3 regions of the Pantoea sp. SGAir0175 genome follow, and region 1 is predicted to be linked to each of the others. Evidence: predicted binding sites of a transcription regulator. Region 1 holds the regulator's gene; each other region holds the start of a gene.

Region 1 (9,730 bases):
ACGGTGCAGGGCGTCGAGAGCGTACAGCCCATTACGCTGGGTGCCGTGCTGATCGCCATCCTGATCTTTATCATTACCACCCAGCTGGTGCGCAATATGCCGGCGCTGCTGGAGCTGGCGCTGCTGCAACACCTCAGCCTGTCGCCCGGTACCGGTTACGCCATTACCACCCTGACCAAATACGCGCTGATGCTGGTCGGCGGTCTGATTGGTTTCTCGATTATTGGCGTGGAGTGGTCAAAACTGCAGTGGCTGGTAGCGGCGCTGGGTCTGGGGCTGGGCTTTGGGATGCAGGAGATCTTTGCCAACTTTATCTCCGGCCTGATCATCCTGTTTGAGAAACCGATTCGTATCGGCGATACCGTGACCATTCGCGATTTGACCGGCAGCATCACCCGCATCAATACGCGCGCCACCACCATTACCGACTGGGACCGCAAAGAGATTATTGTGCCGAACAAGGCCTTTATCACCGAGCAGTTCGTCAACTGGTCGCTGTCGGATTCGGTGACGCGCGTGGTGCTGACCATTCCGGCACCGGCCCACGTTAACAGCGAAGAGGTGACGACCATCCTGAAGCAGGCGGCCGATCGCTGTACCTACGTGCTGGATATGCCAGCGCCGGATGTGTTCCTTGTGGATCTGCAGCAGGGCATTCAGCTGTTTGAGCTGCGCGTGCACGCGGCGGAGATGGGTCATCGCATGCCGCTGCGCCATGAGCTGCATCAGCTGATTCTGCGCGGCTTTGAAGAGCATGGCATTGAGATGCCGTTCCCGCCGTTCCAGGTACGGATGGAAACGCTGGGGCGCAAAACGCCGGCCAGCAACGGTTCGACTGCCAGCCGGACCTTCAAATCCGGTGGCCTGTAAAACAAAACGCCCGGCATGCGCCGGGCGTTTTTTCTTTACGCGCGAGTTACTTCACAAACTCTTCGCCCTGCGCGATATCTTTTTTCAGCGTCTCCAGCATGCCGTTAAGCGCCTGCTGTTCGAAATCACTGAGCGGCCCGAGCGGACGGCGTTCGGCGATACCGTTTTTGCCCAGCAGCAGCGGCTGCGAGAAGAAGCGCGCGTACTCGCCGTCGCCTTCCACATAGGCGCACTCTACGACATTGGCTTCGCCCTGCAGTGCACGAATCAGCGACAGACCAAAGCGCGCCGCCGCCTGGCCCATCGACAGCGTCGCCGAGCCGCCACCGGCTTTGGCTTCCACCACTTCGGTACCGGCATTCTGAATACGTTTCGTCAGGTCGGCGATCTCCTGCTCGCTGAAGCTGACGCCTTTAACCTGCGACAGCAGCGGCAGAATGGTCACGCCTGAATGCCCGCCGACCACCGGCACTTCAATCTCCGTAGGCTGTTTGCCCTTCAGGGCAGCGACAAAGGTGTTGGCGCGAATCACATCCAGCGTCGAGACGCCAAACAGCCGGTTTTTATCGTACACACCGGCTTTTTTCAGCACTTCGGCGGCAATCGCCACCGTGGTATTTACCGGGTTAGTGATGACGCCAATCAGCGCTTTTGGCGCGGTGGTCGCCACCTGTTCAATCAGGTTACGCACGATACCGGCGTTGACGTTAAACAGATCGGCGCGGTCCATGCCAGGTTTGCGTGCCACACCGGCCGAGATCAGCACCACATCGGCGCCGTGCAGAGCCGGCGTCGCATCTTCGCCACTGAACCCTTCAACTTTCACGGCGGTAGGAATGTGACTGAGATCAACCGCGACGCCTGGTGTCACCGGGGCAATGTCATACAGTGAGAGGGCTGAACCTGCGGGTAATTGGGTCTTGAGCAGCAGAGCGAGTGCCTGGCCAATACCACCAGCTGCACCGAGAACGGCAACTTTCATCCTGAACTCCTTATTAAGGTGGGGCAGAGATATGCCGGAAATCCATCAGGTTACGAGTTTAATCAACTTCTCAGGCGATAGCGACACACCTGTCGCGCAATAACATTACGCCGCAATCGGCTCCCGAGACATCTCCACTTCAGAAGTCGCCTGAATGATCCAGTCGCAGCCAGAAGACTATGGACGGCAATGATCATCGTTTTGTTGTTACCACTTCAATAATATAACAACTTTGCAACCTTCGCTTTGCGCGCCAGCGCGCGATTTTGGTGCAGGATAAAACTCTGTTATCATGCCCGCCCCACACGCGCATGCCGTGAATTCACGCATCCGCTTATTGCATAAAAATTCATCTAAATGCATAATAATTTATCTGCGACGGGCCTGTTGCCTGCTGCAACCCTCTTTTATTGGTAGCTTATGCGAAACCCATCTAAACAAGACGATCTGATAAAGGCGTTCAAAGCCTTACTGAAAGAAGAAAAGTTCAGCTCTCAGGGCGAAATTGTCCAGGCGCTGCAGGAAGACGGCTTCGGCAACATCAACCAGTCAAAAGTTTCTCGTATGCTGACCAAGTTTGGCGCGGTGCGCACGCGTAACGCCAAAATGGAGATGGTGTACTGCCTGCCTGCCGAACTGGGCGTGCCTACCACCACCAGTCCGCTGAAGAATCTGGTGCTGGATATCGACTATAACGATGCGCTGGTAGTGATTCATACCAGCCCGGGCGCGGCCCAGCTGATCGCCCGCCTGCTCGACTCCCTCGGCAAAGCCGAAGGCATTCTCGGCACCATCGCCGGTGACGACACCATCTTTATTACGCCAGCGCGCGCCTTTACGGTGAAGCAGCTGTATGACGCCGTGCTGGTGTTATTCGAACAGGAACTATAAAACCCTGTCTGTTACCGGCGGTTCACCTGCCGGTAACCTTGCCTGCCCGCCCACGTTTCTCCCGCTGTTTTATCGCCAACACCTTACAAAATAACCGCTTAGCCATATTCCGCCGGGTTCTCAATGCGCGAAGGTATTGGTACGACCTTTTCGCCTGCTTAACCCTTTGCGCTATTTTACGCTGTTTTACAATTAGTGCTTAGCGGTTATCTCTTGCTTTTAGCGCACAGCCAGCTTGATCAACCACATTGTTTCGCACAAAAAGATAATTTGATGCAGATCATTGTTTTTGCATGGAAATACACCCTCCTGGTTAAGATCCAGGCGGTTTTAATAACTTTGCGTTATAAAAATGTGCCATAAGGATAAAGAATTACAACCAATCATTATTAGCGGGATATTAATTTCATGGGTGATTAGATCTATACTTCTTTTCGTGATGCAAATCACACGAAATCAAAAAGAGAAAAACAGAAGACGAGGAAAAATACCATGAACGTTAAAACTACTATCGCCACCCTGAGTGTTCTATCTGCCCTGTCATTTGGTGCTTTCGCCGCAGATTCTATCAACGCCGAACAGGCAGCGAACCTGCAGCCGGTCGGCACCATCAGCGTCAGCGGCATTGGCGGCTCACCGATGGATATCCATCAGCAGCTGAACGCCAAAGCTGAAGCGCAAGGTGCTAAAGCCTATCGCGTTGTTGAGGCTTATAACGACAACAGCTACCACGCAACCGCGGAACTTTATAAATAAGTTTGCCGGAACAAGATGCAGTGTGAACGGCGACCCGTTTGAGAGGCGTTTGCCTCTCAGGTTGCCCACCCCATTTCAGGAGAGTGAATCATGAAAACCAAATTATCTATTGCTGTACTGAGTCTGGCTTCCGTTCTGTCTTTTGGCGCCAGTGCTGCCACCCTGGTAACCAACACCCAGGCTGAAAATCTGCAGCCGCTGAATCAGACCATTAGCGTGAGCGGCGTCGACGGCGACCAGACCAATATCCGTCAGGAACTGTCCCAGAAAGCCGATGCTCAGGGTGCCAGCCATTACCGCATCATTGAGAACAATCAGGACAACACCTTCCACGTGACGGCTGAACTGTACAAATAAACTTTAACTATCGATCCGGCGTTATGCAGTCGCCGGGAGAAGATCGACGACCCGCTTACCCTCTTAGTGCCGCAGGTTGTTGATTCTAATGAGGAGACGAATTATGAAAATCAAAACAACCATCGCAACCGCTACGCTGCTTTCTCTGTTCGCTTTTGGCGCTTCAGCTGCCCAACTGGTAACGGATGAATCCGCGCAGAATCTGCAATCTACCGGCCAGACCATTACCGTTAGCGGAACAGGCGGCTCACCTATGGATTACCGCGCTCAGCTTTCTCAGAAAGCCGATGAGCAGGGTGCCAGCGCGTATAAAGTGATTGAAGCGCGCACCGGTGACAGCTATCACCTGACTGCAGAGCTGTACAAATAATTCCTCGTCAATTCTGACGAACCCTTTGGCCCCGCCTGCCGGGGCCCTTTTTGGTTGTGCTACTGAACATTAAAGCGGAGCTGGCCTTCCAGCTCCTCTTCTGCCTCATCGAATAGCAATATCAGCGCACCATAGCGGCGTTTCTGCCCTTTCCCCAGATTGATGAACGCAATTTCCAGCGGCAGCGGGATCTGCTCGCCGATGATCATTTCCCACAGATCGTCCAGATCCTGAATGGTGCGATCCGCCAGCGCGAAACGTTCGCAAAACTGACGGTAGAAATGAGCCTGATCGACGATTTCATTGAAGTCGAAACGCTCGGTTCTCATGGTGACATCCTCTCGCTACGCCAGACCGCCGAGGTGCAGCGCTTTGACTTCCAGATACTCTTCCATGCCCAGCACCGATCCTTCGCGTCCCAGTCCGGACTCTTTCACGCCGCCAAACGGCGCCAGCTCGGTCGAGACCGCACACTCGTTGATCCCAATCATGCCGGCTTCCAGCGCCGCCGAAACGCGGAACACGCGCTGCAGATTCTGCGTATAGAAGTAAGCCGCCAGACCGTATTCGGTATTGTTGGCGCGCGCGATCACCTCAGCTTCATCGTCAAAGCGGAAGCAGGCGGCCACCGGACCGAAGGTCTCTTCCTGCGCCAGCTGCATCTCTTCATGCGCATCGGCAATCACCGTCGGCTGCCAGAAGTTACCGCCCAGCGGATGGCGCTCGCCGCCCACCAGCAGTTTCCCACCTTTGCTCAGCGCATCTTTGACATGCTCTTCCACTTTCTCCACCGCGGACGGCTCAATCAGCGGCCCGACCACCACGCCCGGCTCCACGCCGTTGCCCACTTTCAGTTTGCCCACCGCCTCAGCCAGCTGATGCACAAAGCGGTCGTATATTGCGTTGTGGATATAGAAGCGGTTAACGCTGACGCACACCTGGCCGGCGTTACGGAATTTGTTGGCGATAGCCCCCTGCACCGCCGCGTCGATATCGGCATCGTCAAACACGATATAGGGCGCGTTGCCGCCCAGCTCCATCGAGACTTTCTTCATGGTTTCGGCCGCGTTCCGCATCAGCGTTTTCCCCACTGCGGTGGAACCGGTAAAGGAGATTTTACGCACCGCGCGGGAAGCCATAATGGCGTCGCTGATGGCGTGCGTGTCGCCGGCTACCGCGTTCAGCACGCCGTCCGGCACGCCCGCCTTTTGTGCCAGCGCCACCAGCGCAAAGGCGCTGAGCGGGGTGTTATTGGCCGGCTTGATGATGCCGGTGCAGCCGGCCGCCAGCGCCGGGCCGAGTTTGCGCGTCAGCATCGCCATCGGGAAATTCCACGGCGTGATGGCAGCGACCACGCCAATCGGCTCGCGCGTCGCCAGAATGCGTGAACCGGCTTTGGCCGGCGGGATAATTTCGCCGTTGGCGCGCTTCGCCTGCTCGGCAAACCATTGAATAAAGCTGGCGGCGTACTCTACTTCCCCCTCGGCTTCCTTTAGCGGTTTGCCCTGCTCGGCGGTCATCAGCTGGCCCAGCCAGCTTTTGTGCTCAATGATCAGCTGGTACCAGCGATAAAGGATTTCGCTGCGCTGTTTGGCGGTTTTGTCGCGCCACGCCGGAAAAGCGCGCTGTGCGGCGGCAATCGCCTGTTCGGTTTCAGCCTTGCCGGCTTTCGCCACCTGCGCCAGTACCTCGCCGGTGGCCGGATTGGTGACATCAAAGGTGCTGCTGGCGGTGTGCCACTGGCCGTCAGCGAAGTAGCCAGTGTTGAACAGTTCGTGTTGTTGCAGGGAAGTGGACATCGTTATTCTCCTGTCAGTAAGCATCCTGTCAGGAAAGTATAGATGGCAATAATCGGGCAATGAGGGTCAGCGTGGCATCAGGCCAGCCGCTGCGCCAGGCAGCGGCCAGTTTCAGATTTGGATGAGGGTGTTCTGGTACTTATCCAGCATCATCGACAGCCGTTTCACCGGTTCCGTCACGCTGGCCGGAGCGGCATAGTGCTGCAGCTTCTGCTGATAAACGTCCAGCTCCTGCAGCAGGCGCTCAAAGTAGTAGCGCCGTTTATCATCGCTGCTGGCCGCAATAATGCGGTCGGCGGTGGCGCGCAGCTGGCGGTGATACGCCGACAGGTCGGCATTGACCGGCACCTCCGCGTTGCGCAGGCGCTGATGACCAATAATCAGCGTGAGCGCGATCCGGTACTTGTCGATATCGCCCGGGAACAGATTAAGTAGCAGGAACAGCTGCTGATAAAGCGCTGGTAAATGGTTCTCACGCCGGCGCGCCTGATTGGTGGTCAGCGCGGCCACCGCAGCATACATAAAGCGATTCAGCAGCTTGCGTCCGGTGCGGGCTTTGGATTTGTCACGAATCAGCAAAATCACCATCATCGCTACAAAGCTGCCAATCCACTGGCCGAGCGCGTTGTCGAGAAACACGTTGAACTCAAACTTCATCGGGTTATCCAGCACCAGCACGTTAATGGTGCCGATCAGTGCGCCCAGCGTACCAATCTGCCGCCGCTGTACAAAGATGCCGCCGATAAAGCCGAGTGCGCCAATCGCGATACACAACAGCAAGGCACTTTGCTGGGTGCCCGGCAATACCCAGATGAAGTAGAGCATGCCCAACGGCACCGCAAAGGCCATGCCGTAGAAGAAGTCTTTCGCCATCATCAGCGGATTCGGCATACGCATCGCCAGCGCGGTAATCACCGCCAGCATCACCATGCAGCCGCTGCCGGAAGTCCAGCCGGTATACAGCCAGAACAGCGAACCGAGCGCGGTGGCGACAAAGGTGCGCACGCCATTGATCATCGCATGATGCGTTTCCGCTGAGCGCGCCTGGATCACCACCTCACGCTGCAGAATGCTCTCCTCCAGCGTGGTGATACGGCTGTTGCTTTTAACGCCATTGATCAGCAGCAGATATTCGGTCGCGGCGCCGACCCAGCTGGCCAGGGTAAACGGCACGCTTTTACTGCTGACGCCAATAACGCGGCGCATCAGCTTCATGCGCTTATGTACGTCGCTGACGCTGGTTACCTCTTTTTCAATCAGCAGGCGATACTGCGGCGGGATGTAATCCGGGCGCGAATTCTGAATCAGGAAGGTCTCAGCGGCCTGAGTAATCAGCGTCAGCGATAGCGTGTTGAGCATTTGCAGCCGGCGGCTGGTGTTGCTCCAGCGCGACGACTCCATCAGCAGCTGGCTGCGCATACCGTTGAGCGCGGTCGTGCGGCGCACCAGTGCGCTCCAGGCTTTGTCGACTTCCTCTTTATCCTCGTGTGCCACGCACAGCTGCAGCAGGCGGTAGTGCGCTACCAGCAGCGCATCCACTTCCGCATCAATCACTTTCTTGATCGAGCGCGGAGAGAACAGCATGTCGGCGAGAATGGCGCACAGGATACCGAGCACAATTTCGCTGCAGCGCTCCACGGCGAACTGCGGCGCCAGCGTCAGGCCGCCGCTGGCATCCGCGGTCACCACGATGATCAGCGCGGTGTAACCGGCGAGGCCCAGCGCATAGGAGTTTTCGACTTTAATCAGCGATGAGAGCCAGACGCACATGCCGGCCCACAGGCAGCACAGCAGCAGCATCACCACCGGCGCGCGCACCGTCGCAATCATGATGGTGAGTGCCGCGATACAGCCGATAAAGGTGCCGATAATACGCAGAACGCCACGGTAGCGCAGCGCGCCAGAATAAGGATCGCCGCCCGCGGCAAAGGCGGTGCCGCCAGCCACGATGCCGGCGGTCATCACCGCCCAGCGCGGCGTTTCCAGATTGAAGTGAAAGCCAATCATCAGCGCTGCCACCAGCGCGAAGGTCAGCTTTACCGGGAAACGCAAAAACTCAATCATATCGCCCCCGCTTAACCAAACTCACGCAGGCGGTTGAACAGCTGCGCCATCGGCGACACTTTGGTCTGGCGGTCTTTGTCACCGGTGATCACCACGGTGGCGGTGGTCCCCGCCGGGAAGCGGTTGCCGGGTTGATCGTCAAGGCGAATACGCACCGGTACGCGCTGCGCCAGACGCACCCACTCAAGGTTGGAGTCCACGGTGGCCATGCCTTTACTGTCAACGCTGCTGCTGCTGTTGGTCACGCCAGCCGCGATGCTGTCAACTGTGCCGCGCAGCACCGTGTTGCTGCCCAGCGGAGTAATTTCCGCACGGAAGCCGGGACGCACGCCATCCAGCTTGGTCTCTTCCATGTAGGCCAGCACGTAGAACGAGTGCTGCTGCACCAGCGCCACGGCCACCGAGCCGCGCGTGATGAATTCCCCCTGATAGACGTTGAGGTTGGTGACCCAGCCATCGGACGGCGCTTTGATGGTGGTGCGATCGAGGTCGATCACCGCCAGATCGCGCGTCGCCACCGCTTTGGCCAGCTGATGTTCGCTGGTCTGCAGGTCGCTATTCGACTGCTCAATGGCTTCACGCGACATCGCGCTGGTACCGAGCTGGTTACGCCGCGCCGCTTCACGGCGTTTTTCGCTGACCAGCGCCTGGTAATATTCGACATCCGCCTGCGCCTCATCCAGCGCTTTCTGGTAGCGCGGACGGTCAACGATAAACAGCGTATCGCCTTTTTTCACCAGCTGGTTGTCGTGTACCGGGACGTCGGTGATCAGTCCGGTCACGTCCGGGGAGATCGCCACCACGTCGGCGGAGAATTTGGCGTCACGCGTCCACGGCGACTCGGTATAGAACACCCAGGCGCGGAAGATGATAATAACAGCGATGATAACCAGCAGGAGCGTAATGGCGTAACGCGCGATTTTTCTTATTAGCGCTTTCACTTAAAACCTCAGACGAATAGACGGGATACAAGGTAAAACACACAGCAATACAGCGCTGTGTTAAAAAGTGCCGGGTGCCACACCAGATCGTAAATCCCGCTGGGCGTCAGCACGCGTTTCACCAGCCAGAACAGCGCCAGCGAAACCAGTAGTTCAATGAAGATGGGCGGAAAAGACAGCCCGAATACGACAAATACCGGAAGCACACTCATTTCGGTTCCTTAGTTCGACCTTGCCGGATTGCACCGATACCTGCCCTCATGCCCTCTGGCACGTCGGGTTGATGATAGTGGGATGACGGATAATCTGATGACAACATTCAGGCCGCGTTGAGCTAATCATAGCGTATCATCGGGTAAACACTGCCGTGTTCAGGTGCGGTGAAGAGACCCAGCGTGCGTATAGTAACGCGCTTGACTATACGTTTTCTACATATTGTGAGCTAAATCACTTTTTAGCCAGAGTAAACAATGGAACGACTCAAAGGCATGTCCATTTTCGCCAAAGTGGTTGAATTGGGCTCATTTACCGCCGCCGCACGCCAGCTGCAGCTCAGCGTCTCGTCAATCAGCCAGATTGTTGCCAGACTGGAAGATGAGCTGCAGGTGAAACTGCTTAACCGCAGCACCCGCAGTCTGGGCCTGACCGAAGCCGGTAAGATTTATTATCAGGGCTGCCGCCGCATGCTGGCAGAGGCCTC
Region 2 (9,730 bases), 540 kb from region 1:
TCAAATCCGGCCCCCGCAACCAATTCTTCGTGATGAAGAGACAATGTGGCAAGTCGCTAAGCGCGACAGACGGACGCGGGGTGGAGCAGCCTGGTAGCTCGTCGGGCTCATAACCCGAAGGTCGTCGGTTCGAATCCGGCCCCCGCAACCAATTGTCTTAACGAAGAATACAATTTGCAAAGTCGCTCAGTGCGACAGACGGACGCGGGGTGGAGCAGCCTGGTAGCTCGTCGGGCTCATAACCCGAAGGTCGTCGGTTCGAATCCGGCCCCCGCAACCACTTCTTCTGACGAAGAACATCACAACACCCTGACGGGTGTTTTTTTGTTTCTGCGCCCGGTAAAAAAGCGGCATCGCTGCCGCCCAGCCCTAACGCCGTGCCAGCACGCCGCCTTTGTCAAAATACGCCTTAATACCGTGCAGAATGGCTTCCGCCACCTGATGCTGATAGCGCGGGGTACGCAGCTTCCGCTCCTCTTCGACGTTACTGATAAACGCCGTTTCCACCAGAATCGACGGGATATCCGGCGCTTTCAGCACCGCAAAGCCGGCCTGATCCACCGTGCGTTTATGCAGGTGGTTAATGTGGCCCATGCGCGTCAGCACTTCTTTGCCAAACTTCAGACTGTCGCTGATGGTCTGCCGCTGCACCATATCGAACATGGTGTGGTCGAGATAGCGATCGCCGCTCATGCTGACCCCGCCAATCAAATCCGCTTCGTTCTGCGTCTGGGCGAGAAAGCGCGCGGCGGCCGAGGTTGCGCCGCTGGTGGAGAGCGCGAAGACCGAAGAGCCGCGCGCCGCCCGGCTGGTAAAAGCATCGGCGTGAATCGAGACAAACAGATCGGCGCGCTGCTTGCGCGCTTTCGCGACCCGCACGCGCAGCGGTATAAACACATCTTCGTTGCGCGTCATGTAAGCCTTCATATTACGTTCTTTGTCGATCAGCGCTTTCAGATAGCGTCCAATCTTCAGCACGATATCTTTCTCGCGCGTTTTGTACTTGCCGTGCGCGCCGGGATCTTCTCCGCCGTGACCGGGATCGATCATGATAATAATCGGTCGATCGCGCCCGGCTTTACCCGGTAGCGGCGCCTGCGCCGGTTGATCGCGCTCCAGTTCGCCCTGGTTGTAATCCTTCAGTAACGCCAGCAGCGGATCCTCTTCCTGTGACGACTGGCTGGGATAGAGATCGACCACCAGCCGGTGGCGAATACCCGCGACCGGATCGAGGGTGAAGGTTTTCGGTGCCACGCTGCGCTTCAGCTCCAGCACCACGCGCACCGTGGTGGGATCGAACTGACCGACGCGCGCGGTTTTAATGTAGGGATCGTCCACCCGCACCAGCTTATCAATGCCTTTCAGCGCGCTGTTGATATGCAGGTTCTGGATATCGATCACCAGCCGTTCGGGATTGCTCAGCGTGAACTGCTTATAGTGCAGCGCGACGTTGGATTCCAGCGTCACGCGCGAGTAAGTCGAGGATGGCCAGATGCGCACGGCCACAATGTGCTGACTGGCCGCAAAACCGCTGCGCGTCACGCTCAGCAACCACAGCGCACCTGCGCCCTGTAAAAGTCGTCTTCGGGTAAAAGCTTCGGACATGCCGCTCCAGCTACTGTGTTATGTCTAAAAAATCGTCAGTTGACGAGCAGAAGGCGAAAACTTTATTCAATGAGGAATGTCTTGTCTTGCCGGAAAAACCAGATAATGCAGTCTGTTAGCGTGGCTTGCATCAGGAAAATCGTAAAGTAACGTCAGGTCCGATGCTTGCAAAAAGTGTCGAAAGAGCATAAAAATACATAAATTTCGAATAACCATTCACAGAGGGTTTGCCGTGAAGGAACGCAGTACCGAACTGGTTCAGGGTTTTCGCCATACCGTTCCCTATATTAATGCCCACCGTGACAAGACGTTTGTCATCATGCTGGGTGGCGAGGCCATCGAGCATGAGAACTTCTCCAGCATCGTTAACGATATCGGCCTGTTGCATAGTCTCGGCATTCGCCTGGTGGTGGTTTATGGCGCGCGGCCGCAGATCGATGCCAGCCTCGCGCAGCAGCAGCTGGAACCGATTTATCACAAACACACCCGCGTGACCGATGCCCAATCGCTGGAGCTGGTGAAGCAGGCGGCCGGGCGTTTACAGCTCGATATTACGGCGCGTCTGTCGATGAGCCTGAATAATACGCCGCTGCAGGGCGCGCATATTAATGTGGTGAGCGGTAACTTCATCATCGCTCAGCCGCTGGGCGTGGATGACGGCGTCGATTACTGCCACAGCGGCCGCATCCGCCGGATTGACGAAGAGGCGATCCATCGTCAGCTGGATAACAATGCCATTGTGCTGCTGGGGCCGGTGGCGGTCTCGGTGACCGGCGAAAGCTTTAACCTGACCTCGGAAGAGGTGGCGACGCAGCTGGCGATTAAGCTGAAAGCCGAGAAGATGATCGGTTTCTGCTCCGAACAGGGCGTAACCGACCGCGAAGGCACCATCATTTCCGAGCTGTTCCCGAACGAGGCGCAGACGCGTATTGATGAAATGGAGAGCGACGGTGATTTTCTCTCCGGTACCGTGCGTTTCCTGCGTGGCGCGGTCAAAGCCTGCCGCAGCGGCGTGCGCCGCAGCCATCTGATCAGCTATCAGGAAGATGGCGCACTGCTGCAGGAGCTGTTCTCGCGTGACGGTATCGGTACGCAGATTGTCATGGAGTCGGCCGAGCAGATTCGCCGCGCCAACATCAACGACATCGGTGGGATCCTTGAACTGATTCGTCCGCTGGAGCAGCAGGGCATTCTGGTGCGCCGTTCGCGCGAGCAGCTGGAGATGGAGATCGACAAATTCACCATTATTCAGCGCGACAATATGACCATCGCCTGCGCAGCGCTCTATCCGTTCCCGGACGAGCAAATCGGCGAGATGGCCTGCGTGGCGGTGCACCCCGACTATCGCAGCTCGTCACGCGGCGAGCTGCTGCTGGAGCGCGTGGCGCTGCAGGCACGGCAGATGGGGCTGAAGAAGCTGTTCGTGCTGACCACGCGCAGCATCCACTGGTTCCAGGAGCGCGGCTTCACGCCGGTGGATATTGAGTCGCTGCCTGAAAGCAAAAAGCAGATGTACAACTATCAGCGTCGTTCCAAAGTGCTGATGGCAGACTTACGCTAAGCGCCACTGCTCATCAAAGCGCCGCTGAGGGAAAGTCCCCGCGGCGGCGCAATCATCTGCCCTCTTCTCCCCCTAAGCGATCCAGCAGCCCGCTGCGCCGCTGCGTGCGCAGCTGCACCGCGCGCCGGAACACCGCTTCATCACTGAACAGCGTCAGCTGGCTGCGCGCCCGGGTAATGGCGGTGTAAATCAGCTCGCGCGTCAGTACCGGCAGGAACTGAGCCGGCATCACCAGCGCGGTGTGGTCAAACTCCGAACCCTGTGATTTGTGCACCGTCATCGCCCATGCCGTGTCATGGGCCGGCAGGCGACTTGGCTGTACCGCTTTGATGCTGCCATCGGGCAGCGGGAAAAACACCTTGAGCAGCCCTTCCTCATCGAACAGCGTAATGCCGATGTCACCATTGAACAGACCGAGCGCGCTGTCGTTACGCGTCACCATCACCGGACGCCCCTGATACCAGCGGCTGCCCCCTGCCGGACGCCGAATCAGCTGCAGCTGCATCAGCTTATGCTCAATACGCTGATTGAGCCCCTGCACGCCAAATGGCCCTTCGCGCAGCGCGCACAGCAGCTGATAACGGCCAAACGCAGCAATCACCTCGGCCGGTGCGGCACGCTGGTTAATCAGCTGGAGAAATGGCCGATAGCCTTCGGCAATCTGCGTCAGCATCGCCTGATACGCTTCGGCATCGTTGAGCGGCTGGCGCACGATATCGCTGAAGCCCGCCTGAAAGGCCGCCTCGACCGCCTGCGCTTCGCCGGCGTTGACCGCCGCAGCCAGCTGACCGATGCCGGAGTGCGCCGCGAAACGGTAGCTTTTGCGCAGCAGGCAGATGGCATCACGCACCGCCGGGGCCACCGCATCATCGGTGCCGGCAACCTCGCAGCCGGTCAGCGTGGTGAGCTGCAGCGCGCGCACCGGACTGTAGCCCGCCTCGGCACAGCGGCAGATATCCCCGAGTACCGCACCGGCTTCAACCGAGGCCAGCTGGTCGCGATCGCCGAGAAAAATCACCCGCGCGTGAGCGGGCAGCGCGGCGATCAGGTTTGCCATCATGCCAAGATCGACCATCGAGGCTTCATCGACCACCAGCACGTCGAGATGCAGCGGATTACCGGCGTGGTAGCGCAGGCGCTGCGTCTCCGGCTGAGCGCCGAGTAAACGGTGCAGCGTGGTGGCTTCTGCCGGAAAACGCTGGCGCTCAACATCGCTGACGTCGAGACTGCGCAGCGCCTTACCCAGCGACTCGGTGAGCCGCGCCGCCGCCTTACCGGTAGGGGCGGCCAGCTGAATGCGCAGCGTTCCCTCACTGAGGCGAATCAGCGCCGCCAGCAGCTTCGCCACCGTGGTGGTTTTGCCGGTGCCAGGCCCGCCGGAGATCACCGCGGTTTTTTGCGTCAGCGCCACCGCCGCCGCAATTTTCTGCCAGTCCTCAGGCTGACTGCCGAAAAAGGTATCCAGCACGCTGCGCACCTGTTCGGGCGCAAACAGCTGCGGAGCCGCCTGTGGCTGGAAGAAGCGCGCCACTTCCCCTTCGTGATGCCAGAGCCGGTGCAGATAGAGCCGGTTATCACGCAGCACCACCGGTGCCGGGCGATCGCTGGCGCTGAGCGCCTGCCAGTCCGCCAGCAGTGTCGGCCAGTCCTGCGGCTCGCCGGCGGCCTGCCAGATGGCGTGCGCCAGCTCCGGATGACGACCGCTGAACAGCCCTTCGCGGGTAAGCTGCGACAGCGGCAGGCAGACGTGACCGTCACCGGCTTCCGCGCTGAGACAGGCAGCCGCCAGCAGATGTGCGGGCCGATCGTCGTCGGCCAGCAGCCGGGCAAACTGAATATCCAGCGCCCGCAGCAGGCGCAGTTCTGCCGCCTGTGCCAATAGCGTACTCATGCTACTCATGCTGCTGCTCCCGGCCCGCGAAACAGGCTATCCAGTTGTGAAACGAAATCTGACGTCGGTCGGGTATGGAACACCCCGTTATCCGGCGAGCTGCCATCCATGCCGCGTAAAAACAGATAGAATACGCCGCCAAAATGCTGTTCATAATCGTAATCCGTCAGGCGGTGCTGCAAATAGCGATGCAGCGCCAGCGTATACAGCTGATACTGCAAATCGTAACGGTGGTCGATCATCGCCTGCGCCATCGCCTGCGGTGTGTATGCCTGATGGCTCTCGCCCAGCCAGTTAGATTTGTAATCCAGCAGATAGTATTTGCCCTGCCAGCGAAATACCAGGTCGATGAAGCCTTTCAGCATGCCCTGCACCTGACGGAAGTCGAGCGGCGGCGCCTGACGCGACAGCGGATCCTGCCGCATCAACGCGTCCAGCGCCGGTGCCGTCAGCAGTCCATCAATCGGCAGATAGAACTCCATCTCGATCAGGCGATTGCCCGGTGTGATGTCGCTCAGCCGGATCCCTTGAGTGTTGAGCGGCGTGTTCACCACGCGGGTAATCCACTCGCTCAGCATCGGCTGCCAGTGCAGCGGATAGCCGCTCTGCTGCAACTGCTGTTCCAGCTGCGGCGCTGAAGGCGGCTGGGTGAAGTCGAGCGATTCAAACAGCGTATGCAGGAAAGTCCCGGGCGCAGCGCCACGCGGGAAATGGTGCGGCGTCAGCGCGGCTTCCAGCACTTCCGCCACGCGATCTTCCCCGACCGCTTCCGCATCGAAGCCCGGCATTACATCCAGCAGACGGTGACTGCCGTGCTGCTGCAGCCCGGAGTAGCTGGTGACACGCCACGGATCGGCCAGCGCGCGCGTGACGCTGCGCGCATCCAGCGCATCGTCAACCTCGTCCAGCGCCTGCCAGCGTTCATGGCCCTGCGGCTGCGCCAGCACCACTTCGGTTCCGGTCACGCTGATGTCGTGCAGTAAACTCGCCAGCTGTTCTGCGGTGGCCGGCTCGCCGCGCTGCAGCAGGAAACCCAGCGCGCTTTTATGTAAATCGCTCTCGCCCTCTTTCTTGCGCGTGCCGCGAAACAGCGGTGCCACGCCGACGCTGCAGTGATACACCGAACGCGTCAGCGCCACGTACAGCAGGCGTAAATCCTCTGCCAGCCGCTCCTGCTCTGCCAGCGCCAGACTTTGCTCATCATTCTGCAAATCCAGCACCGCGTTGTAATGCTCGCGGTCGTGATAGAGCGCGATATCGGCCTCGCGGAAACCGGCGGCAAACGGCAGCCACACCAGCGGATACTGTAACCCCTTGGATTTATGGATGGTGACAATCTGCACCAGGTGGCGGTCGCTCTCCAGCCGCAGCTGCTGGCTGGCCGACTGGCTGTCCGGTCGGGCGATCTGCTGCGCCAGATAACGCACCAGCGCGTGCGGACTGTCGAGCTGGGCCGCCGCCTCCTGCAGCAGTTCGCCGAGGTGCAGCAGATCGGTCAGGCGACGCTCGCCATTCTCTGAGGCCAGCAGGTTTTCTGCCAGCTGGCGCTCCAGCATCAGCTGACGCAGCATCGGCAGTACGCCACGCTGGTGCCACAATTGCTGCCAGCGGGCAAAGGTATCCACCAGCGCATCCCAGCCGCGCGCATCCTGATCCAGCGCGTCCAGCTGCGCGGCATCAAAGGCAAACAGCGACGTGGCCAGCGCGGTGCGCAGCATCCGCTCCTGCTCGGGCGCGAGGATCGCCTGCAGCAGCCACAGCAGTTCTCGCGCCTCGGGCGTGGTATACACGCTGTCGCGGTTGGAGAGATACACCGAAGGGATGCCGAGCTGATTGAGCGCGGCGCGAATCAGATTGGCTTCGTTCCGGCTGCGTACCAGTACCGTGATGTCCGAGGCCTGCACCGGCCGCTGGTCGGGCGTTTTGCCCAGCAGCGCGCGCTGTTGCTGACCCGCCTGCAGCCAGCGGCTGATATCAGCGGCGCACTGCTGCGCCATCAGCTGCTGGTATTCGCTGACGCTGCAGCCTGCGCCCGGCTGTAGCCAGAAGCGCAGCGCGGCCTGTTCCTCGCCGTCGATACTCAGCGACAAACGCTGATTGGGCGGCGCGGCATTGACCGGCAGAAACGGGATGTCCGCAAACAGAAACGGGGCGGGCTGGCGCATAAACAGCTGATTGACGCTCTCCACCATCGCCGGTGACGAGCGCCAGTTGGTATCCAGCGTGTAGTGCGCGTGAACTTCACTGCGCGCGCGAATATAGGTAAAGATGTCCGCACCGCGGAAGGCGTAGATAGCCTGTTTCGGGTCACCAATCAGCAGCAGCGCATGCTGCGGCTGCTGTAAATAGAGCGTGCGGAATATACGGTACTGCAGCGGGTCGGTATCCTGGAATTCGTCAATCAGCGCCACCGGAAAGCGCTGGCGAATCGCCTGCGCCAGCTGCTCGCCGCCGGGCTGTTGCAGCGCCTCGTCCAGCCGGCTCAGCAGATCGTCAAACCCCAGCAGCGCCTGCAGGCGTTTCTCTTTACGCACCGCGTGACGCACCTCCACCAGCGCGCGTGCAATCACCAAATCGCGCAGCGACAGCGGCTGCGCCAGGAATGTATCAATGGCGGAAAACAACGGGTGCTGCGGTGGCGCGCCCTTTTTGGTTTTTTCATTGAGCACCTGCTGACCGAAACGCGCCAGCTCGGCGGGAATCTGGTAATCCGCGGTCTCGCTCTGCGCCCAGGCGCTGATTTTGCTGACCCACAGCGGCAGGTTTTTGCTGCTGTAGCTGCGCTTATCGACATCAGACTGCCCGACCAGCGTCAGCACCTCTTCGCCCAGCGCCCGCCACTGCGCTTTCATTTCGGCAATGCGCGCCAGGTTGCTGCTGTGGCGCGATGTCAGGGTTTCACTGTCGTGCGGCGCCAGGCGCAGGCTGGGCGACTCGCCCTGCAGCCACGGGCGCAGCGTCGACAACAGCTGCTCCGGCCCGCTCCATTCCGCAACGATGACGCGCGCAATATCCAGCGTCAGCGGATAGCAGTGGCGCCGCCAGAAATCCGCCGTCGCCTGACGCAACAGCAGCTGTTCATCTTCAATCAGCTGCTGCTCAAACAGCATGCCGGACTCAAACGCATTGAGATTGAGCATGCGCTGGCAGAAGCCGTGAATGGTGAAAATCGCCGCCTCATCCATCTGACGTTCCGCTGCCAGCAGCAGCGCAGCCGCCTCAGCGGGCTGGGCAATGTCGGCCAGCAGCTGCATCAGCATCGGATTTGCGCTGATGCCGCGCAGACAGGCCAGCCGCAGCTCATGAATATTCTCCCGGATACGGCCGCGCAGTTCGGCGGTGGCGGCTTCGGTAAAGGTCACCACCAGAATCTCTTCCACCGACAGCGGGCGCGCATAGGCATTCGGTCCGCCAAGTCCCAGCAGCAAACGCAGGTAGAGCAGACCAATGGTAAAGGTCTTACCGGTGCCGGCGGAGGCCTCAATCAGACGCTCACCCTGTAGCGGCAGCGTCAGGGGATTGAGCGATTCAGGGCGCTGACTCATGGCGCATCACTCTTCACGGAGAGCGACTGCTGCAGGCGGGCGACTTCATCCCAGGTGGTAAAGCCCGGCAGCGGCGCGTAATCCGCATCGTGGGTGCCATCGTGACTGCCGCCAATCTGCGAGATCATCGCCATGCCCTGCTGCGCCAGCACGGCCTGATGGAAAAAGTCAGCCAGGCTGGCCGGTGTCAGCTGCTGAATTTGCGCAATGGCTTTTTCGCGCGTATCAAACGCGAAGTTCTGGCGATTGAAATCACGGCTGTAGCGGTTGGCCTCTTCATCCAGCGTTTGCGGACGCTGTTTCAGATCGTTGATCAGTGCCTGCTGATACTGGGCGAAATCCTCCGCTTTCATGCTGCGCAGACGCTGTTCCGCCTGCGGATAGAACGCCTGGAAACGCTGCAGCAGATAAGCGGGCGGTTTACTGTTGCTTTGCAGCAGGAAGCCAATGCCCCACTGGCGACCAATCGGCATCTGATAAGCGAACACCGCATAGCCCAGCTGCTCCTCGGTGCGCAGCTGATTGTAGAACCACGGCTGCACAATCTGGCTCAGCATGGTGCTGTTAGCCATACTTTGATACTCGCTGTAGCCGAGCGGCACATACAGCGTCGCCAGCGCCGAGTCGGTGCTGCTGCCGGTTTTCTGCAGGTTGGCTTTGATCGGCTTATCCACCACCACATAATCGCTGTGCCAGTAACCATGCCCCGCGCTGTGCAGCTGCTGTTTAAGCTCTTCGCCCAGCTGCCTGACGCGATCGGCCGACAGGTTGCCGACCACCATCATTTCCGGCGTGGCGTGCTGGATCAGCGCATCGCGGTAATCCATCACCTCCTGCAGCGTGATCTGTTTCACCAGCTGGCGTCGCGCCTCACGCTGGGTATAAGGCAGCTGGGACAGCATTTGCATCGGCTGAATCGCCTGTTCAAACGCTTTGCCCTTTTCCGCCGCTTCCAGCCGATCCAGATACCAGGATTTCGCCTGCTCCAGCTGCTGCGCATCCGGCTGGAAGCTGGCGTAGCCTTCAACCAGCTTTTTCAGCAGCTCCGGCAGGCGCTGGGTGAAGCCGCTGGCATTGAACACCAGCCCGTCGTCCTCACCGGTAGAGAAGCTGATGCCGCCCACCGAA
Region 3 (9,730 bases), 1.0 Mb from region 1:
CGCGGTGGCGGTGGCGATGGATTTTGGCGGTTCAATCTCGGCGTTACCCATTTTGAAGCCGTGCGTCAGCATGCCGTGCAGATCGATCAGCATGCAGTTAAACATCGGGAAGAAGGGGGAGTAGTCGAGGTCGTGATAGTGGATCTCACCGCGTTCGTGCGCCAGCACCACATCGCGCGGCAGCAACTGCTGCTGGGCATAATGTTTGGCCACGATGCCGGCCAGCAGGTCGCGCTGCGTCGGGATCACTTTGCTGTCTTTGTTGGCGTTTTCGTTGAGCAGCGCCGCGTTAGTCTGTTCCACCAGGCCGCGAATGGCATGGTGCAGCTTGCCGCGCTGCTCGCGCGCCAGATCGCGGTCGTGACGGTATTCAATATAGGCGCGCGCCAGCTGCGGCCAGCGTCCGCTCATCAGCGCCTCTTCCACGGCACACTGGATGTCGCGAATATCGACTTCAGCCTGGGTTGCCAGCTGCGCGCTGACCTGCTGAGCGACCGTCGTGCACCAGGCCAGGTCGTCAACCTGGGCGGCCTGCGCGGCGGCCCGCACTGCAGCTTCAATGCGCCGGGCATCAAACGGCACCCTGCAGCCGTCACGCTTAATCACTACCGTTGCCATCTTCCCTTTCTCCGCTGGAAACTACATGTAGATAATTTTAAGGAGTGTAATCGCAACATGTGGTGTTTCAGAGGGAATTAATCGCACTGTTTTTGACCTGTCGCAAAGAAGCGCGGCCAGCGCCTGAAAGCCGTGCAGTGGTCAACAGCCGCTACACTGAAAAGTTTTAAGCCGGACAAACTTCAGCCGGTTGCAACTTGCTTTGCGTTGCGAAACAGGTTTAATGAGCGTTTTGCGCCATTTTCGGCCCATCGTTTTGCCTTACAAGGATGCCCACCATGCTTCTGCCCCGTACGCTGCTGGCCGTTTTGTGTTCCCTGACGTTTTCCACGCAGGCCGCACCGGCAGGCGATCTGCCGCTGATGCCGTGGCCACAGCAGGTAACGCAGCCCGCAGGCGGTGGCGCGTTTACCCTGACGCCGCAATTTTCGCTGCACATCACCGGCGATCACCTGGAAGGGGCCGAAGCGCGCTGGCGCGCCCGCATTGCGCGGCAAACCGGCTGGGCGCTGCTGCCCGCCAGCCCGGCCAGCGATCGTCCCGCCATTCAGATCCGGATTGCCGACGCGGTCGATCCGCTACCGCAACCGGACAGCGACGAAAGCTACCGTCTGGAGGTCAGCAGCAGTGGCGTACTGCTGCAGGCACCTACCCGTTTTGGCGCGATGCGCGGCATGGAAACCCTGCTGCAGCTGATCGCTAACACCGCCAGCGGCACGCAAATTCCCTTTGTCACCATCGACGATCGGCCGCGCTTCCCGTGGCGCGGCGTGCTGATCGACCCGGTGCGCCACTTCCTGCCGCTGGAAACCCTCAAGCGGCAGATTGATGGTATCGCCGCGGCGCGCATGAACGTGTTTCACTGGCACCTGACCGACGATCAGGGCTGGCGCTTTGCTTCCAGTCACTATCCGCAGCTGCAGCAGCAGGCCAGTGATGGCCTGTTCTACAGCCAGCAGCAAATGCGCGAGCTGGTGCACTATGCCACTCTGCGCGGCGTGCGCGTGGTGCCGGAAATCGATCTGCCTGGCCATGCTTCCGCCCTGGCCGTAGCGATGCCGGAGCTGATGAGCGCGCCGGGTCCATATGCCATGGAGCGCGGCTGGGGGGTATTTAAACCCTTGCTCGATCCCAGCAATGAAGCGGTGTTTCGCTTTATCGACACGTTGATCGGCGAAGTCGCGGCGATCTTTCCCGATCCCTACATTCACATCGGCGGGGATGAAGTCGATCCCAGTCAGTGGAACGCCTCACTGAAGATTCAGCAGTTTATGCGCGACCACGGCCTGCAGGACGCCCATGCGCTGCAGGCGTGGTTCAACCAGCGGGTTGAGAAGATTCTCGCAGCGCATCAGCGGCGCATGCTTGGCTGGGATGAGGTGTACCATCCCGACCTGCCGAAAAGTATTGTGATTCAGTCATGGCAGGGGCAGGACGCGCTGAGCGAAGTAGTAAAGCAGGGGTATCGCGGCATTCTTTCCACCGGTTTTTATCTCGACCAGCCGCAGAGCGCCGCGTATCACTATCGCAACGAGCTCTGGCCGCAGGGGCTGAACGGCGTCGATCAACTGCGCGCCGACGATCAGGCGCAAAGCTGGCAGTTCACTATGCCGCGTCTGAAAGGCAGCGCGGTGCAGGGCAGTTTCACCCTGATTGAGAGCAAAAACGGCTGGCGCGGTTTTATCGATTTCAGCGGCAAGGCGCGACGTCAGGTCAGCGACATTCGCTGGCTGTCACCGACGCAGCTGACCTTCAGCGTCGATAGCTGGATGGGGCCGTTTCAGCCGGTGGTGACGCTGACGCGTGACAGCCTGACCGGCTACGTGCTGGTGGGCAACGTACGCTATCCGACCACAGGCAGTAGGCTGGCGCAGATACCGGCCGGTATTGCTCCGGTACTGCCCACGCCCGCTCAGCTGCAGCGTGATTTGCTGGGCGGTGAAGCGGCGCTGTGGGCGGAGAACGTGAATAGCCGGGTGATTGATACGCGGCTGTGGCCGCGCGCCTTTGTGGTGGCGGAGCGGCTGTGGTCGGCGCAGGATGTGACCGACAGCGAGAATATGTACCAGCGGCTCAGCGCGATTGATCGCTGGGGGACGGTGTCAGTCGGCCTGCAGCAGCATCAGCAGGCCGGGGTGCAGATGATGCGGCTGGCCAACAGCAGCGATATCACTCCTCTGCGCGTGCTGGCGGAGGTGCTGGAACCGGCGCAGTATTACACCCGCCAGCACCTGAAGTTTCAGGCCGGGCATTATGACTATTTCGAGCCGCTGAACCGGCTGGCGGACGTGCTGCCGGCCGAGAGCGAGCCGGTGCGGCTGCTGGATAAACAGGTGGATGCGCTGATTGCTAATCGCGGCGATCATGCTGCCGCCAGCGCCCTGCGCCATCAGCTGCAGCGCTGGCAGCGCAACAGCGATGCGGTGATGCCGCTGGTGCTGGGCAACTATCAGCTGAAAGCGCTGCAGCCGCAGGTGCGTCAGGTCGCTGAGCTGAGCCGGATGGGGCTGGATCTGGTGAACGCGCTGGAGCGCAATCAGGCCTACGGCGCAGGCGAGGTGGCGCAGATGCACGCCCAGCTGGATGCGGCGGCGCAGGTGCAGGATGAAACGGTGCTGGCGCTGGTGCGACCGCTGGAGAAACTGCTGCGATCGTCGAGATAGGGAAGATCGGAAGTCACGAACTATGCAGGGTCGTCATTGATGACGAACTGGCGATCTCGCCAGGTGCGCACGGATACGCCCCCTGCATGCTGTGTGATTGATGACAGCTAAATCAGCGACGTACCGCGATGGCTTCGATCTCAATCTTCACGTCTTTCGGCAGACGCGCCACTTCCACGCAGGAGCGCGCCGGGAAGCTGGCCTGATGCTCGGTGAAAAACGCTTCATAGGTGGCGTTGACCGTGGCGAAATCGTTCAGGTCTTTGACGAACACGGTGGTCTTCACAATGTCGCCCACCTGCAGGCCAGCGGCCAGCACAATCGCCTTCACATTCTCCAGCGATTGACGCGCCTGCGCGGCGATATCGTCCGGAACCGCACCGGTGGCCGGATCGACCGGGATCTGGCCGGAGGTGATGATCATGCTGCCGAGATCCACGCCCTGGACGTACGGGCCAATCGCTGCCGGGGCTTTTTCAGTACTGATTTCGCGAGACATTGTTTCTCCTTAGGCATGCGCGGCGAACCCTTGCCCGCCGCGAAAATGTTCGCCCCATTATAGGGAGGAAACGGGCGATTACCAGTGACCGAGCACCACGTGGCGCGCGAACTCTTTCTCGCAGTATTTACACTTCAGGTGCACATCGTCATCGCGCTGCTTCACCGCAAAGCTGGAGAACACCGGCTCGCTGCGGCTGATGCAGTTGCCGTTGGGGCAGGTCAGCACGCGCTCGATGCGTTCCGGCAGCGTTGGTGCAATCTTCGCCACCACTTCATACTCATCAATGCGATTCACCGTGGCGTGTGGCGCGTACACCGCCAGCTGATTGATCTGATCATCAGTCAGAAAAGTATTTTCGATTTTGATCAGATCCTTACGCCCCATCTCGCCCGACGGCAGATTAAGGCCGATGGTGATGCGCTGATCGGTTTCAGTGAGGCGGAACAGTGACAGTAGCTTAAAGCCGACCTGCGCCGGAATGTGGTCGATCACCGTGCCGCGTTTGATGGCTTCAACCTGCAGTTTGTTATCGTGGGTCATCGTTCTGCTCCTTACAGTGCCAGTTCGCTATTCAGTACCAGCGCCAGCAGGGCCTGGCGGGCATAGATGCCGTTGCCGGCCTGCTGGAAATACCAGGCGTGCGGCGTGCTGTCGACATCGGTGGTGATCTCATCAATGCGCGGCAGCGGATGCAGCACCTTCATGTTATCGCGCGCACCGGCCAGATCGGCTGCCCGCAGGATGAACTGCGCTTTCACGTTGGCATACTCTGAGGGATCGAGACGCTCTTTCTGTACGCGCGTCATGTAGAGAATATCCAGCTGCGGCATCACTTCTTCGATGCTGTCGTGGCGCGACCAGGCAATGTTCTGTTCATCCAGCATATCGGTGATGTAGGACGGCATCGCCAGCGCATCTGGTGCGATGAAGTAGAAGCGGTTGCCGCTGAACTTCGCCAGCGCCTGGGTCAGCGAATGCACGGTGCGGCCATATTTCAGGTCGCCAACCATCGCCACGTTGAGGTTATCGAGGCGGCTCTGGGTTTCCCGGATGGTGAACAGATCGAGCAGCGTCTGCGTCGGGTGCTGGTTGGCGCCGTCACCGGCGTTAAGGATCGGCACGCCGCCCGAGAACTCCGTGGCCAGCCGCGCCGCCCCTTCCTGCGGATGGCGCATCACGATGGCATCCACATAGGTGCCAATCACCGAGATGGTATCGGCGAGGGTTTCCCCTTTCTTGCCCAGCGAGGTGTTGCTGCCGTCGGCAAATCCCACCACCGACGCGCCCAGCCGGTGCATCGCGGTTTCAAACGACAGACGGGTGCGCGTTGAAGCCTCAAAGAAGCAGCTGGCGATAACGTTGTGTTTCAGCAGCTCCGGCTGCGGATGGGCTTTCAGCTGGGCGGCGGTATGCAGCACCAGCTCCAGCTCATCGCGGTTGAGGTCGTTGATGGAAATAATGTGCTTGCGATATAGCGGGTTGGCCATAGCTCTCTCCTCTGCGCTGCCGGATTGCGGACAAAAAAAAGCCCCTTTACAGGGGCTTTCTGGCGATCGATGAATGACGGAAAGAAACAGGTGCGCCGCCTGCATTCAGGCGTACGGGAGCGGCAAATTGTGCGCTGCGCTGTTGCATGTTTCCTCCGGCAAATTGTGGCGCATTATACGCATTCACTGAGCCGCATCAAGCAGAAATCACGCGCGAGGTAAACGTTTGCGCCGTGCAGGTTAGCGCTGACTCAGCGTCGCCACCATCACCGCTTTGATGGTGTGCATGCGGTTTTCCGCCTGGTCAAACACCACGCTATGGTCGGATTCAAACACCTCGTTGCTGACTTCCATGCCGTCGTGCAGACCATACTGTTCGGCCATCTGCCGTCCGAGCGTGGTTTGGTCATCATGAAACGCGGGCAGGCAGTGCAGGAATTTCACTTGCGGATTGCCGGTCAGCGCCAGCATCGCGCTGTTAACCTGATAAGGACGCAGCAGGGCGATGCGCTCTTCCCACACCGATTTCGCTTCGCCCATTGATACCCAGACGTCGGTATAGATGAAATCAGCACCCTGCACGCCTTCGGCAATCTCTTCTGTCAGGGTGATTTTGCCGCCGGTGTGCTGCGCTGCCGCGCGGCACTGCGCCACCAGCTCCTCTTCTGGCCAGCAGCCTTTCGGTGCCACCAGCCGCAGATCCAGCCCCACCAGCGCCGCCGCTTCCAGCATACTGTTGCCCATGTTGTTGCGCGCATCGCCGACGTACACCAGCGTCATCTGGTTCAGTGCTTTGCCCGGCAGATGCTCCTGCATAGTCAGCAGGTCAGCCAGCAGCTGCGTCGGATGGAACTCGGTGGTCAGGCCATTCCACACCGGCACGCCGGCATATTCGGCCAGCGTTTCCACCAGCGCCTGGCCGTAGCCGCGATACTGAATGCCGTCATACATGCGTCCCAGTACGCGCGCGGTATCTTTCATCGACTCTTTATGGCCGATCTGGCTGCCGCTCGGGCCGAGATAGGTGACGTTAGCGCCCTGATCGTAGGCGGCAACTTCGAAAGAGCATCGGGTACGGGTCGAGTCTTTTTCGAAGATGAGCGCGATGTTTTTGCCTTTCAGGTACTGGGTTTCGCTGGCGTTTTTCTTTGCCTGTTTTAATTCACTGGCGAGTGATAACAAACCGGTGATTTCGGCTGGGGTGAAATCCAGCAATCTCAGGAAATGTCTCGAATACAGCTGACTCATACTGCGCTCCGCATTACATCAATAATGAATTAAAATTCAATCTAACCGTATGAATATGCATTTTCAACCCCAGCGATAAGAAACTTTCTGTTTTGTGTAGTGGCGCGCGAGGCAGTGTGGGAAAATAATTGCATTCACTGCCACCATTTTGAGGACACGCCCATGGCATACGAAGCATTGCTGGAAGAACAGCGCGAAGAGACGCGCCTGATCATTGAAGAGTTGCTGGAAGACGGCAGCGATCCGGATGCGCTTTACACCATCGAGCATCATCTCTCCTGCAACAACTTCGACTCGCTGGAGAAGGCCGCGGTTGACGCTTTCAAGCTGGGCTATGAAGTCACCGAGCCGGAAGAGCTGGAGCTGGAAGACGGCAGCACCGTGATGTGCGTCGACATCCTGAGCGAATCGGCGCTGAAGCCGGAACTGATTGACGCGCAGGTTGAGCAGCTGGTGAATCTGGTCGGGAAATACAACGTCGATTACGACGGCTGGGGCACCTACTTTGAAGATCCGGATGCCGAAGATGAAGACGACGGCGAAGAGATCGACGACGAAGACGATGACGGTGTGCGTCACTAAGCCCTGACGGGCGGCACATGCCGCCCGGTAATTTTCCTGCCAGTTAAGAACCTCCGATGAATTACGCTTCGCTATTAGACCCCATTCACCAGTTTTTACAGTGCCGCACGCCGCAGGCGTGGATTGATGAAGCGCGCAAGCCGGAAAATCTCACGCTGCTGCTTACCGATCATATGGTATGCGAGTTGAAAGCGGCGCAGACCGCGGTGTGGCTGATCCGCAAATACGTCGCGGATAAACCCAGTGGCGACGCGATCCTGGCGTGGCTGCAGCCGTACGAAGATTTTATTTTCGGCGAGAATCACGACAGCGATTTTATCAATGCCCACAAGAATCTCAGCAAAAGCATTATTGTGCGTAATGAACTGCCGTGGGCTGATGAGATGGTGGAAAAGATGGTGCTGCTGATCAAAGAGGAGCTGCACCATTTTTATCAGGTGTGGGAAATCATGCAGGCGCGCGGTTTGCCCTATCGCAAGATCACCGCCAGCCGCTACGCCAAAGGGCTGCTGCGTGAAGTGACCACCCATGAACCGGAAACGCTGGTGGATAAACTGATTTGCGGGGCGTATATCGAAGCGCGTTCCTGCGAGCGCTTCGCCAGCCTGGCGCCGTACCTGGATGCGCAGCTGGAGAAGTTTTACATCTCGCTGCTGCGTTCCGAAGCGCGCCACTATCAGGATTACCTGACGCTGGCGGCACAGATTTCACCGAAGGATATCGCGCCGCGCGTGCGGGCGATCGGGGCAGCAGAAGCGCGCTTGATCAGCGAGCCGGACACTGAGCTGCGCTTTCACAGCGGCGTGCCGGCGTTTTGATTTGGTGCGCGCGGCGAAACTTCCTGACCCAGCCTTCAGGCGTTGTCTTACTAACCGCCTTATCTTTACATAACTTCTGTGTAAAGACGCTGGGGGTAGTAATTAAGCAGTGAGTCATTAAAGACTTATAAATACCATGGAAGCAGGAATGAATTTGCCCGATCAGATCTTCGCGGCGCGCTGATGGCCCCAGGTCAGGTAGTAGACATCATAAAAATCCACTTCTCCTTTCTGCTGCATCAGGCGATCGATGCCGCTGCGCACGCGCTCGGGCGTGCCTGGATTCTCCAGGATCTTGTCCAGCGCCTGCTGTGAGACCGGCTGCACGTAATACCACTCGCCGTTGTAGCACACGCGCAGATCCAGCGTATCGATGTCCTCGAAGCGGTATTTCGGGTTGATGTCCAGCAGCATCAGAAAACTCATCACCAGCACGAACACCGTGGCGAACCAGAAGGCCGGCCAGCCGAGCATCTCAGTCGAGAAAATCAGCGCCACGCACAGGCCGTAGCACAGGTACATCACGCCCCACAGCCCCGGATGGGTTTTCAGGAAGTTAAAGCTAAAACGCGGCAGATTATCGCGCCGCTCTTCGCGGTTGAGCGTGTCGATTTCATCGATCAGAATTTGTTTAATCGCGTCCATTATTCACCTCTGAATATCACTGCCTGCCAGTAAACCACATAACAGTGAAGGGCGGCAGAGACAGATCAGCGGTGTTTTTTTATAACAGTTTTCCGCAACGCATCAGCTCACCTGCCCGACAATCTGCAGATTGGCATCGTCCGGTACCTCGTTATACGACAGCACATTCAGCCCGCTGGCGAACAGCCGGGCGTAGCGCGCAATCAGCGGCCGCAGCTGCGGCGTCACCAGCAGCACCTGCGTCAGGTTCTGCGCTTTCAGCTGCTCCATCATCACCGGCAGCGTGCTCTGCAGCTGGGTGAGAATGTTAGGGTCGACCGGGAAACTGTCCAGCGCCACTTTGCCGCCCTGCTGCGCCTGATTGAGCGCTGCCAGCAGCAGGTTTTCCAGGCTGTTATCCAGCGTATAGGCCGACAGCGGTTTGTTGTCCGGCGCAATCGCCGCCACCATGGCGCGGCGCAGCGCATAACGCACGTCGGAGGTCAGCAGGATCGGATCTTTGGTGATCGCCACGCTCTCCAGCAGCGTGGTGGCGATGGTGGTGATGTCCTTGAGCGATACCTGATCGTTGAGCAGCAGACGATACACCTTGAGCTGCAGACTGTAGTTCACTGCCGCGTTGAGATCCTCCGACAGCTTCGGTGCCACGCTCGCCAGCCGCTGATGCAGCTGAGTAATATCATCGTAGTTGAACAGCTCTGGCAGGTTTTCGCGCACCACTTTGTTGACGTGCGTGGCCACCACGCTGGCGCAGTCGACTACCTGATAACCCAGATTCAGCGCTTTGGCTTTCTGCTCCGGCAGGATCCAGGTCACCGCCATACCGTACGCGGGATCGGTATCCAGCAGGCCGTCAATCTCACCGTACTGATCCGGCGTCGGCAGCGCCATCAGGCGGTCGGCGTGCACTTCACCCACCGCGGTGCGAACGCCGTTGATCTTGATGGCGTACTGCGACGGCTTTAAGTGGAAATCTTCACGCAGGGCGATCTCCGGCAGCAGCACGCCGCTGGTTTCTGACACCACCTGGCGCACGCCGCGCATACGCTGGGTCAGCGGCGCGCCTTTGCCTTTGTCCACCAGCGTGACCAGCTTGTAGCCCAGGTTAAGGCCGATGGGCTCGACCAGCGGAATATTGTCCCAGCTGATGGTCGGCTGTTCGTCCGG

What was found. The regulator ArgR, encoded in region 1, controls arginine synthesis, uptake and breakdown. The targets are predictions, from matches to a motif close to ANTGAATAAAAATACANT.
Region 2: the regulator ArgR is predicted to act here: its motif matches at 1,788-1,805, upstream of argA (amino-acid N-acetyltransferase).
Region 3: the regulator ArgR is predicted to act here: its motif matches at 6,542-6,559, upstream of argF (ornithine carbamoyltransferase).

What each region holds. Positions count from the first base shown of each region.
Region 1 covers NZ_CP028081.1:381,273-391,002, reverse strand. The annotation lists gene mscM (miniconductance mechanosensitive channel MscM) at 1-870, shown strand, start outside; gene mdh (malate dehydrogenase) at 917-1,852, opposite strand; gene argR (transcriptional regulator ArgR) at 2,273-2,743, shown strand; gene yhcN (peroxide/acid stress response protein YhcN) at 3,236-3,499, shown strand; gene C1N56_RS01850 (YdgH/BhsA/McbA-like domain containing protein) at 3,590-3,856, shown strand; gene yhcN (peroxide/acid stress response protein YhcN) at 3,960-4,226, shown strand; gene C1N56_RS01840 (barstar family protein) at 4,286-4,555, opposite strand; gene C1N56_RS01835 (NAD-dependent succinate-semialdehyde dehydrogenase) at 4,571-6,025, opposite strand; gene aaeB (p-hydroxybenzoic acid efflux pump subunit AaeB) at 6,137-8,089, opposite strand; gene aaeA (p-hydroxybenzoic acid efflux pump subunit AaeA) at 8,101-9,030, opposite strand; gene aaeX (p-hydroxybenzoic acid efflux pump operon protein AaeX) at 9,039-9,242, opposite strand; gene aaeR (HTH-type transcriptional activator AaeR) at 9,501-9,730, shown strand, end outside.
Region 2 covers NZ_CP028081.1:924,020-933,749, reverse strand. The annotation lists tRNA gene C1N56_RS04120 (tRNA-Met) at 1-22, shown strand, start outside; tRNA gene C1N56_RS04115 (tRNA-Met) at 75-151, shown strand; tRNA gene C1N56_RS04110 (tRNA-Met) at 204-280, shown strand; gene amiC (N-acetylmuramoyl-L-alanine amidase AmiC) at 370-1,605, opposite strand; gene argA (amino-acid N-acetyltransferase) at 1,838-3,166, shown strand; gene recD (exodeoxyribonuclease V subunit alpha) at 3,219-5,066, opposite strand; gene recB (exodeoxyribonuclease V subunit beta) at 5,063-8,602, opposite strand; gene ptrA (pitrilysin) at 8,599-9,730, opposite strand, start outside.
Region 3 covers NZ_CP028081.1:3,522,652-3,532,381, reverse strand. The annotation lists gene nrdD (anaerobic ribonucleoside-triphosphate reductase) at 1-618, opposite strand, end outside; gene C1N56_RS16570 (beta-N-acetylhexosaminidase) at 897-3,281, shown strand; gene ridA (2-iminobutanoate/2-iminopropanoate deaminase) at 3,394-3,780, opposite strand; gene pyrI (aspartate carbamoyltransferase regulatory subunit) at 3,859-4,323, opposite strand; gene pyrB (aspartate carbamoyltransferase) at 4,335-5,270, opposite strand; gene argF (ornithine carbamoyltransferase) at 5,511-6,518, opposite strand; gene rraB (ribonuclease E inhibitor RraB) at 6,681-7,100, shown strand; gene C1N56_RS16540 (tRNA isopentenyl-2-thiomethyl-A-37 hydroxylase MiaE) at 7,157-7,918, shown strand; gene C1N56_RS16535 (YlaC family protein) at 8,081-8,563, opposite strand; partial or broken gene C1N56_RS16530 (flagellar biosynthesis protein FlhA) at 8,666-9,730, opposite strand, start outside.